2 regions of the Streptomyces laurentii genome follow, and region 2 is predicted to be linked to the other one. Evidence: riboswitches for the same ligand, from Rfam matches in the RefSeq annotation. Region 2 holds a riboswitch; the other holds the start of a gene.
The links. A riboswitch is a leader RNA that binds a small molecule or an ion and turns the genes downstream of it on or off. The one in region 2 is predicted to bind cobalamin.
Positions count from the first base shown of each region.

Region 1: linked by a shared signal. The riboswitch ahead of ABZ693_RS00520 (ribonucleoside-diphosphate reductase subunit alpha) and the one ahead of ABZ693_RS19675 (ABC transporter substrate-binding protein) in region 2 are both predicted to bind cobalamin.

Region 1 is NZ_JBEYHT010000001.1:109,474-114,648, forward strand. It holds gene ABZ693_RS00515 (ribonucleotide-diphosphate reductase subunit beta) at 1-997, opposite strand, end outside; gene ABZ693_RS00520 (ribonucleoside-diphosphate reductase subunit alpha) at 997-3,378, opposite strand; adenosylcobalamin-variant (AdoCbl-variant) riboswitch at 3,528-3,626, opposite strand; gene ABZ693_RS00525 (GNAT family N-acetyltransferase) at 3,707-4,225, opposite strand; gene ABZ693_RS00530 (hypothetical protein) at 4,246-4,890, opposite strand; gene mctP (monocarboxylate uptake permease MctP) at 5,019-5,175, opposite strand, start outside.
Region 2 is NZ_JBEYHT010000030.1:22,461-27,635, forward strand. It holds gene ABZ693_RS19670 (FecCD family ABC transporter permease) at 1-773, opposite strand, end outside; gene ABZ693_RS19675 (ABC transporter substrate-binding protein) at 917-1,960, opposite strand; cobalamin riboswitch at 2,032-2,235, opposite strand; gene ABZ693_RS19680 (MFS transporter) at 2,436-3,968, shown strand; gene ABZ693_RS19685 (TetR/AcrR family transcriptional regulator) at 3,974-4,600, shown strand; gene ABZ693_RS19690 (universal stress protein) at 4,626-5,175, opposite strand, start outside.

The DNA of each region.
Region 1 (5,175 bases), on a different contig from region 2:
GGTCCACCGAACCCTCGACGGCGACCTGGTACGCCGACGGGCGGCGCTCGAAGAAGTTGGTCAGCTCCTGGACGCCCTGCAGCTCCATGAACGCGAACGGGTTCTCCGAGCCGTACACCGGCGCGAAGCCGAGCCGGGCCAGCCGCTGGTCGGCGACGCACTGCAGGTACTCGCGCATGGACTCGGTGTTCATGCCCGGCAGACCGTCGCCGCACAGGTCGCGGCCGAACTGGAGCTCCGCCTCGACGGCCTCCCGCAGCATCGCGGTGACCTGCGCCTGGAGCTCGTCGTCGAAGAGCTCGGGCTCCTCCTTGCGGACGGTGTCCACGACCTCGAAGGCGAAGCTCATGTGCATCGTCTCGTCCCGGAACACCCAGTTGGTGCCGGTGGCCAGACCGTGCAGCAGGCCGCGCGAGCGGAACCAGTAGACGTACGCGAACGCGCCGTAGAAGAACAGGCCCTCGATGCAGGCGGCGAAGCAGATCAGGTTGAGCAGGAAACGGCGGCGGTCGGCCTGGGTCTCCAGCCGGTCGATCTTCTCGACCGAATCCATCCATTTAAAACAGAACTGGGCCTTGTCACGGATCGACGGGATGTTCTCGACGGCCGCGAAGGCGGCGGCGCGCTCCGCCGGATCGGGGAGGTAGGTGTCGAGCAGCGTCAGATAGAACTGGACGTGCACGGCCTCCTCGAAGAGCTGGCGCGAGAGGTAGAGCCGCGCCTCCGGGGAGTTGATGTGCTTGTAGAGCGTCAGGACGAGGTTGTTGGACACGATCGAGTCGCCGGTCGCGAAGAAGGCGACGAGGCGGCCGATCATGTGCTGCTCGCCCGGGGACAGCTTGGCGAGGTCGGACACGTCGGAGTGGAGGTCGACCTCCTCCACGGTCCAGGTGTTCTTGATGGCGTCGCGGTAGCGCTCGTAGAAGTCCGGGTAGCGCATCGGACGCAGGGTCAGTTCGAAGCCCGGGTCGAGCAGGTTCTTCTGGGTGTCGGACATTACTGGCAGGCCTCGCAGGACTCGGGGTTCTCAAGGGAGCAGGCGATGGCGTCCGCGTCGGGCGCCTGCGCCTGCGCGGGCACGGGGGTGGTGGCGCGCGCGGCGCGGGCGATCCGGGTGGCCGGCCGGGACCGCAGGTAGTACGTGGTCTTCAGACCCTGCTTCCAGGCATAGGCGTACATCGACGACAGCTTGCCGATGGTCGGCGTCTCCATGAACAGGTTCAGTGACTGCGCCTGGTCCAGGAACGGGGTGCGGGCCGCCGCCATGTCGATCAGACCGCGCTGCGGGATCTCCCAGGCCGTCCGGTACAGCGCGCGCGTCTCGGCCGGCACCCAGGCGAAGTCCTGCACCGAGCCCGACGACTCGCGCAGCGCCTCCCGGGTCTCGGCGTCCCACACGCCCAGCCGCTTCAGCTCGTCCACCAGGTACGCGTTGACCTGGAGGAACTCGCCGGACAGGGTCTCGCGCTTGAACAGGTTGGAGACCTGCGGCTCGATGCACTCGTAGACACCGGCGATCGAGGCGATCGTCGCGGTCGGCGCGATGGCGAGCAGCAGGCTGTTGCGCATGCCGACGGCGGCGATCCGGGCGCGCAGCGCGGCCCAGCGCTCCGGCCAGGTCAGCTCCACGTCGTAGTGGTCCGGGTGCAGGACACCGCGGGCCGTACGGGTGCGGTCCCAGGCCGGCAGCGGGCCGTGGCGCTCGGCGAGGTCGGCGGACGCCTCGTACGCGGCGAGCATGATCCGCTCGGCGATCCGGGTGGAAAGCGCCCGCGCCTCGGCCGAGTCGAACGGCAGCCGCAGCCGGAAGAACACGTCCTGGAGGCCCATGGCGCCCAGACCCACCGGCCGCCAGGTCGCGTTGGAGCGGCCGGCCTGCTCGGTCGGGTAGAAGTTGATGTCGACGACCCGGTCGAGGAAGGTGACGGCGGTACGGACGGTCGCGTCGAGCCGCTCCCAGTCCAGCTCGCCGGCCTCGGTGTCGACGAAGGCGCCCAGGTTGACCGAGCCGAGGTTGCACACCGCGGTCTCGCCGTCGTCCGTGACCTCGATGATCTCGGTGCAGAGGTTCGAGGAGTGGACGACCGCGCCGGGCTCGGCGGTCTGGTTCGCGGTCCGGTTGGCGGCGTCCTTGAACGTCATCCAGCCGTTGCCGGTCTGCGCGAGGGTGCGCATCATCCGGCCGTACAGCTCGCGGGCCGGCAGCGTCTTGCGGGCCAGGCCCGCCGCCTCGGCCGCGCGGTAGGCGGCGTCGAACTCCGCGCCGTACAGGTCGACCAGCTCGGGCACGTCGGCCGGCGAGAACAGCGACCAGTCGGCGTCCGCGTTCACCCGGCGCATGAACTCGTCCGGGATCCAGTGCGCCAGGTTCAGGTTGTGGGTGCGCCGGGCGTCCTCGCCCGTGTTGTCGCGCAGCTCCAGGAACTCCTCGACGTCCGCGTGCCAGGTCTCCAGGTAGACGGCGGCGGCGCCCTTGCGCCGGCCGCCCTGGTTCACCGCGGCGACCGAGGCGTCCAGCGTCTTCAGGAACGGGACGATGCCGTTGGAGTGCCCGTTGGTGCCGCGGATCAGCGAACCGCGGGCGCGGATCCGGGAGTACGCGAGGCCGATGCCGCCCGCGTGCTTCGACAGGCGCGCCACCTGGTGGTAGCGGTCGTAGATGGAGTCCAGCTCGTCCTTCGGGGAGTCGAGGAGGTAGCAGGACGACATCTGCGGGTGGCGGGTGCCGGAGTTGAAGAGGGTGGGGGAGGACGGCAGGTAGTCGAGCCGGCTCATCAGCCCGTACAGCGCCGCGACCTCGTCCAGGGCGCGCACGCTGTCGTCCTCGGCGAGACCGGCGGCGACGCGCAGCATGAAGTGCTGCGGCGTCTCGACGACCTTGCGGGTGATCGGGTGGCGCAGCAGATAGCGGGAGTAGAGGGTGCGCAGGCCGAAGTAGCCGAAGCGGTCGTCGGCGGCCGCGTCGATGGTCAGGTCCAGCCGGGCCGCGTGCCGGGTGACGAACGCGGCGGTGCGGTCGGCGATCAGGCCCTCGCGGTGACCGGTGGCGACGGAGGCGGAGAAGGAGACCGCGCCCTGCCCGGCCGCCTCCTCGGCGATGGTCAGGGTGAGCAGCCGGGCGGCGAGCCGGGAGTACGCCGGGTCCTCGGCGATCAGCCCCGCGGCCGCCTCGGTCGCGAGCTCGCGCAGCTCCGCCGTGTCCGAGCCGGGATGCCGGCCGCGCAGCGCGGCGGCGGCGACCCGGCCGGGGTCGGTGTCGGGGAGGTCGGCGGTGAGATCGGTCAGGATCCGCAGCAGCGCGGTTCCCGGGCCGTCGGTCTCGGCCGCCTGGTCCGCGGATGATGGGGCCGAAGCCGGATCTGCGGGCGCGATGGTCACTGGGGGGCTCTCCCTCGCTCGGCTCGGGGCCACGGCGGGGGAACGGGGACGTGCGGGGGCCGGGAGGATACGCACGGCGCGCCGCGTCCACCGGCCCACTCCGCGAGGCCCGGACGTCTGTGGCACCCGGAACGGACGGACCGGGCGCGCTGTCGGCAGGTCCTCGGACTTTCCTTCCTGCATAAGCGCACGAAGTACACCGTTGCGGGACAGTTCCGGACTTCCACCGGATTCCCCTGCGACGACAGCGAGATGAGCATACATGTGGGGGGCACCGCTCATGGCACCCCCCACATGTTGTGTGTCGGGCGCTTCCGTCCCTTGTGTCCTACGGCGTGTTCCCGAGCTCCAGGGCGTAGGCGAGCAGCGTGAAGTCCACCCCCGGGAGGGGCTGCCAGTCGCGTTCCGGGGCGCGGACGAAGCCCACGCGCGCGTAGATCCGGTGCGCCCCGGCCATCGACTGCTGGGTGGACAGGACGATCCGCGCGCAGCCCGGGACGGCCCGCGCGCGCTCGACGCACGCCCGTACGAGCGCCTCGCCGACGCCCCGGCCGCGGCCCTCGTGGCCGACGGCCAGCATCCGGAACTCGGCCTCGTCCGGGCCGGCTATGTCCGCCCACTTCCCGTCGCCGGTGGTGAAGGTCACCCCGCCGAGGACCGTCCCCGCCTCGTCGGCCGCGACGAGCACCTCCGCGTCGGCGGCGCGCCCGGCCACGTCGCGCAGCAGGTGCGCGTACTCGTCGTCCTCGCCGAACGCGAGGAAACCGTCGTCGCGGTAGGCCCGTACGGTGATCTCGCCGAGTGTCTCGTAGTCGTCGGGTCGTGCGGTCCTGATCGTGAAGTCCATGCGGCGCATTCTGCCGAGGATCAGCCGCCCACGCCCACGCTGTTGTCGGGCGCTCCGTCGCCCACGGGCGGCAGGTCGCCGCGCTCGACGGGCTGCCGGCCGCCGGCCGGCTTCTCGGGCAGGACGCCGTCCAGTTCGCGGTCGTCGGCGCGGTGCGCGTGCTCGGCGGCGGCGCGCAGCAGGTCCTTGCGGACGGTGGGCGGGGCGCCGACCTCGATGCGTACGCCGCCCTCGGCGCGGATGTACGTGTGCCGTTCGGCGGAGACGCGGTACCAGCCGGGCTTCTCCGCCGTACAGCGGTCGCCCCGCGAGGTGGCGGCGCACTCCTTGTCGCCGAAGGTGCCGCGTTCGGCGGTGAGCGTGATCTGGGTGCCGTCCGGGGCGACGTACGTGGCCTGGAAGCCGTCGTCGCCGACGACCCCGGCCGACTGGCGGGCGAGGGTGAAGCCGTCGGCCTCGGTGACGTACACGTGCTTCGGGTCCACCTGCGCGTACCGGGCGCGCTCCTCCAGCTCGGCCCTCGGCGGCGCACCGGGCGTCGGGGTGCCGGTCGCCTGGCCGGCCGGGTCACCGGCGGTGGTGCCGGTCTCGGTGCCGCAGCCGGCGAGGGCCAGGCTCAGGGGCACGAGCAGCAGACAGCAGGCGGATATCGCACGGGAGTTCATCCACCCATCCTCGCCCGGGAAACGACGGGGCCGCCGGGGTTCCCCCGAAGGGAAGGCCCGGCGGCCCGTGGTACGTCAGGTCGGAGCGTACCGAGGTCGGAGCGTGCTCGGGTCGGAGCGGCGGAGGGTCAGTGCCCGGCGGCGCCGACCTTCGGCAGCTCGGTGACGACACCCTTGTCGCCCGCGTCCGCCGTGTAGTCCTCCGGCGAGGTCTCGTCGACCCCGTCGGGCGTCCCGACGGCGCGCAGCACGAGGGTGAGGACGACGGTGACGAGCACGTTGAGC
Region 2 (5,175 bases):
ACCGCGTGCGGCAGGACCAGGCCGACGAAGCCGATCGCGCCGGCGGCCGAGACCAGGACCGCGGTCAGCAGGGCGGTGACCGAGAGGAGGACCAGCCGGGTCCGCGCCACCGGCACGCCGAGCGCCGCCGCCGCGTCCTCGCCGAACGCGAAGGCGTCCAGGGTCCGGGCGTGTCCGCCGCAGACCAGCAGCGCGCCGGCGAGGACGGCCGCGCACACCCCGACGTCGGACCAGTCGGCGCCGCTGAGCGAGCCGAGCAGCCAGAACAGGACGCCCCGGGTGGTCTCGGCGTCGGCGGCGGTCATCACCACGAACGAGGTCAGCGCGGAGAAGAGCTGCATCGCCGCGACCCCCGCCAGGACGACACGGTCTGTCGAACCCCCCAGCGTGTGACTGAGCAGCAGGACCAGGGCGAAGGAACAGAGCGCGCCCAGGAAGGCGCCTCCGGTGACGGAGACCAGACCCCCGCCCACGCCGAGGACCACGACCGCGACCGCGCCGGCCGATGCGCCCGAGGACACCCCGAGGACGAACGGGTCGGCCAGCGGATTGCGCAGCAGCGACTGCATCACCGCGCCGCACACCGCCAGCCCGGCACCGCACACGGCCGCGAGGAGGGTACGGGGCAGCCGCAGCTCCCAGACGATGCCGTCCCGGATCGGGCTCAGGCCGGACGGGCTTCCGCCCAGATGGGAGGCGACCACGGACCAGGCGTCCGGGACGCGGATGTCGGCCGGGCCGATCGTGAGGGCGAGGGCGACCGAGGCGCACAGGAGGAGGACCCCGGCGGCCCCGGCGAGCGGGGGAAGCGCCCGGGACGTACGGGGGGCACGGGGCGTACGGGGGGCACGGGGCGTACGGAGGGTACGGGGTGTGGCGGGGCTCGCCTCGGCCGCCGTGTCCGGGCCGGTCCGGGTCACTTCGCGAGCCCGTACGTCCGCAGCGCCGCGGCCACCTTCTCGATGCCCTCGACGGTGCGGATCGTGGGGTTCATGGCCTGGCCGCTGAGGATCACGTACCGCTTCTTCCGTACCGCCGTCATGTTCCGGGTGACGGGATGCGACTCCAGGAACTCGATCTTCTTCGCGGCGCTCTCGGCCGACTGCGCCTTGCGGGTCAGATCGGCGATCACCAGCACGTCGGGGTCGCGGTCGGCGACGGTCTCCCAGTTGATCTGCGGCCACTCCTCCTTGGTGTCGTCGAAGACGTTCTTCACCCCGAGCGTCCCGCTGACGATCCCCGGCGCGCCGCAGCAGCCGGCCATGTACGGCCCCTGGGAGTCGGAGAACCAGTACAGGACGGACGCGTCGCCGAAGTCGGCGCCGGCCTTGGCCTCGTCGACCCGGGCGCGGAGTTCCCCGACGAGCTTCTCGCCGCGCTCCGGGACGTCGAACACCCGGGCCAGGTCGCGGATCTCGCCGTACACCGTGTCCATGGTCAGCGGCCGGGTGCGGATGCCGTCGCCGTCGCCGCTGTTGTCCTTGCCGACGCAGTCGGTGGGGGAGAGGTACGTGGGCACGCCGAGCCGCGCGAACCGCTCCCGGGGCGCCACACCGCCCTTGCCCAGGGTGTAGAGGAAGGAGGCGCTGACGAAGTCGGGTTCGGCGTCGAGGACCTTCTCGAACGACGGGTAGCGGTCGGCGAGCCGGGGAACCTTCGCGTTCGCCTTCTCCAGCCCCTTGAGGACCGGGTCCGTCCAGGTGGCGGTGCCCACCATGCGGTCGGCGAGCCCGAGCGAGAGCAGGATCTCGGCCGACCCCTGGTCGAGGGCGACGGCCCGGCTGGGTGCGCGCTCGATCTGCACGCGCTGCCCGCAGTCGTCGAGACGGACGGGGTATCCGGCGGCCGTCTCCTTCGTCTCGGCGGAAGCGGCCGGGCCTCCGCCGGTGCCGCAGCCGGCCACGAGAACGGCACCGGCCACGAGCAGGGCGGCGGAACGGACGGGGTGTGCGAGGGGCACGGAAGGAGTCCTCTGCGTCACGGCTCATGCGCGGAGCCTGTCGTACGGTGCTCCCCGGGCGGCGGCGGGTGCCGCCACTCGGGCCGCCAGCAGGTTTTCGGACTCGGGGTCGTCCGGACGGAGCGCCTTCCCAGGCCCCATGGGGCCCAGTGGCCGATGCTCCGCCCGTCACCCTCACCGCTGCGCGTCAGTTCCGGATTCCCACCGGATTCCCTGACCCGTGCACATACCGTGTCGATACGTACAGAGGTGCGACTGGCCCGGGCAAGTTACCACAGGCGGATCTTGGCCCGGCCGGCCGGCCGGAGCGAGGCCCGTCCGCCCCTCCCTCCAGCCCGCCGTCACCCGCCATCGTCCAGGCCGAAGCTTTACCTCGGGCCTTCTGGGAATCCCGGGTGAATGGTTATTCACTTGATACGGTGAATCATTATTCACCTCGCATCCCGTCCTGCCTCTGGAGTGCCCTGTGGCCCCGATAGCCGTCCCGCCGGACCCAGCCGCCACCCCCGACGGGCCCACGGGCCGGCCCGGAGTGCGGGAGCGGGCCACGGTCCCGGTACTGGCCTTCGGCGGCATCCTCATGGCCGTCATGCAGACGGTCGTCGTTCCGCTGCTGCCCGATCTGCCCCGGCTGACCGGCGCCTCGGCGGGCGCCGTCTCCTGGATGGTGACCGCCACGCTGCTGGCCGGCGCCGTGCTCACCCCGGTGCTCGGACGCGCCGGCGACATGTACGGAAAGAGGCGCGTCCTGCTGGCCGCGCTCGGGCTGATGACCCTGGGCTCGGTGCTCTGCGCGCTCTCGTCCGACATCGGCGTACTCATCGCGGCCCGCGCGCTGCAGGGCGCCGCGGCCGCCGTCGTCCCGTTGTCGATCAGCATCCTGCGCGACGAACTGCCGCCCGAGCGGACCGGATCCGCGGTCGCGCTCATGAGCTCCACCGTCGGCATCGGCGCGGCGCTCGGCCTGCCGCTCGCCGCGCTCGTCATCCAGTACGCCAGCTGGCACACCATGTTCTGGGCGACCAGCGGCCTCGGCGCGGCCGGCTTCCTGCTCGCCTGGTGGGCGGTCCGCGAGTCGCCCGTCCGCGCCCCCGGCCGCTTCGACGTCGTCGGCGCGCTGGGCCTGGCCGCCGGACTGGTCACCCTGCTCCTCGGCGTATCGCAAGGCGGTCAGTGGGGGTGGGGAAGCCCGCGCGTCATCGGCCTGTTCGTGGCCTGCGTGGTGATCCTGGGACTGTGGTGCGTCCAGCAGCTGCGCGTCGAGCGGCCCCTGGTCGACCTGCGCCTGGCGGCCCGCCCGCGCGTCGCGCTGCCCCACGTCGCCGCGCTGCTGGTCGGCTTCGGCTTCTACGCCAACTCCCTGGTGACGGCCCAGCTCGTCCAGGCGCCCGAGGCCACCGGCTACGGGCTCGGCCTGTCCATCGTCGGCAGCGGCCTGTGCCTGCTGCCCGGCGGCCTGACCATGCTGCTGTTCTCCCCGCTGTCGGCCCGTATCTCGGCGTCCCGCGGCCCGCGCGTCACCCTCGCCCTGGGCGCCGCCGTCCTCGCCGTCGGCTACGCCGTGCGCATCGCGGACAGCCGCGACCTGTGGATGGTCATCGTGGGCGCGTCGATCGTCGCCACCGGTACCTCCCTCGCCTACTCGGCGCTGCCCACCCTGATCCTGGGCGCCGTGCCGGCCGGGCAGACCGCGTCCGCGAACGGCGTCAACGTCCTGATGCGCACCATCGGCCAGGCCGTGTGCAGCGCCGCCGTCGCCGCGATCCTGGTCCACCACACGAGCCCCGTCGGCGGCATCCCGCTGCCCACGCTCCACGGCTATCTGCTGGCGTTCGCGATGGCGGGTACGGTCGCCCTGGTGGCCTGTGCCGCCGCCCTCGCCATCCCCAGGGACCGCGCCCCCGGCGGCGGCCTCCGGACCCGGACCCGGACCCGGACCCGGACCCGGACCCGGGCCCGCGGCCGTGCGGACGCGGCCGTACGCGACGAGGCGCTGGAAGGAGCATGACCCTCATGACCACCCGATCCGCCACCGCCCGCGCGGGCAAGGCCGGGGAGCCGGGGTCCGGCGACGCCGGGCCGCCCCGCGGCCCCGCCCGCCGGGACGCCGAGGCGACGAAGGCCGCGATCCTCCGGGCCGTCCGCCACCTCCTCGCCCGGCACGCGCAGGCGGACATCACGCTCAAGGCGGTCGCGGACCGGGCCGGGGTCAGCGCGCCCCTGATCCTCAAGTACTTCGGCAACAAGGACACGCTCTTCGCCCAGGTCATGTCCTTCGAGGAGGACGCCGCGGCGCTGCTGGACGCCCCGCTCGCGGACCTCGGCCGGCACATGGTCCGCCACGTCCTGGTGAGCCAGACCGAGCAGGGCGCCGACCCCGTCCTGCGGATCGTGTTCGCGCCGCTGCACGGCGAACAGGGCGACATCCTGCGCACCAACTTCCGTACGCAGGTCGTGGACCGCCTCGCCGGCCGGCTGGGCGGCCCGGACGCGGGCCTGCGCGCGGAGCTCGCGGTGGGCGCACTGCTGGGCCTGGGCGTGATGTTCGGCATCGCGCGCGGCGCCGAGGTACGGGCCGCGGACATCGACGACCTCGTCGCCCGCTACGGCCCCCTCGTCCAGGCGCAGCTGACGCCCTGAGCCGGGCCACGGGGCGCTGGTGCCGTCACTCGGACGGCACCAGGGCCACCGGCGGCCGGGCGTGGTGCAGCACGGCGTGGGCCGTGCTGCCGATACGTCCGCCCCACGGCGAGCGACGCGTGCGGCGGCCGATCACCACGAGCGCGGCGTGTTCGGCGGCCCGGATCAGCGCCGGCCCGGCCGAACCGGCGACCACCCGGCCGGTGGTCGTCACCTCGGCGTCGTACTTCGCCCGCCAGGGGTCGATCAGCTCGTCGAGCGCGCGCCCGATCGCGGGGCTGACGGAGTAGCGGAGGTCGGGCGCCATGGCGGGCCCGGGCGTCGCGAACGGCGGCAGCCGCTGCGCGTACACGATCTCCAGCCGGGCGCCGCGCCGCGCCGCCGCGTCGAAGGCGAATTCCAGGACGTCGTGGTCCGGCCGGTGCGGGTCGACGCCCGCCACGACCGTGTTCCCGGGCGGTGAGCCGCCGTCCGGCCGTACGAGGACGACGGGGCGTTCGGCCAGGCCGGCGACGGCCGTCCCGACCGAGCCCACGACATACCCGGACGCCCGGCCCAGCGCGCGCGAGCCGAGC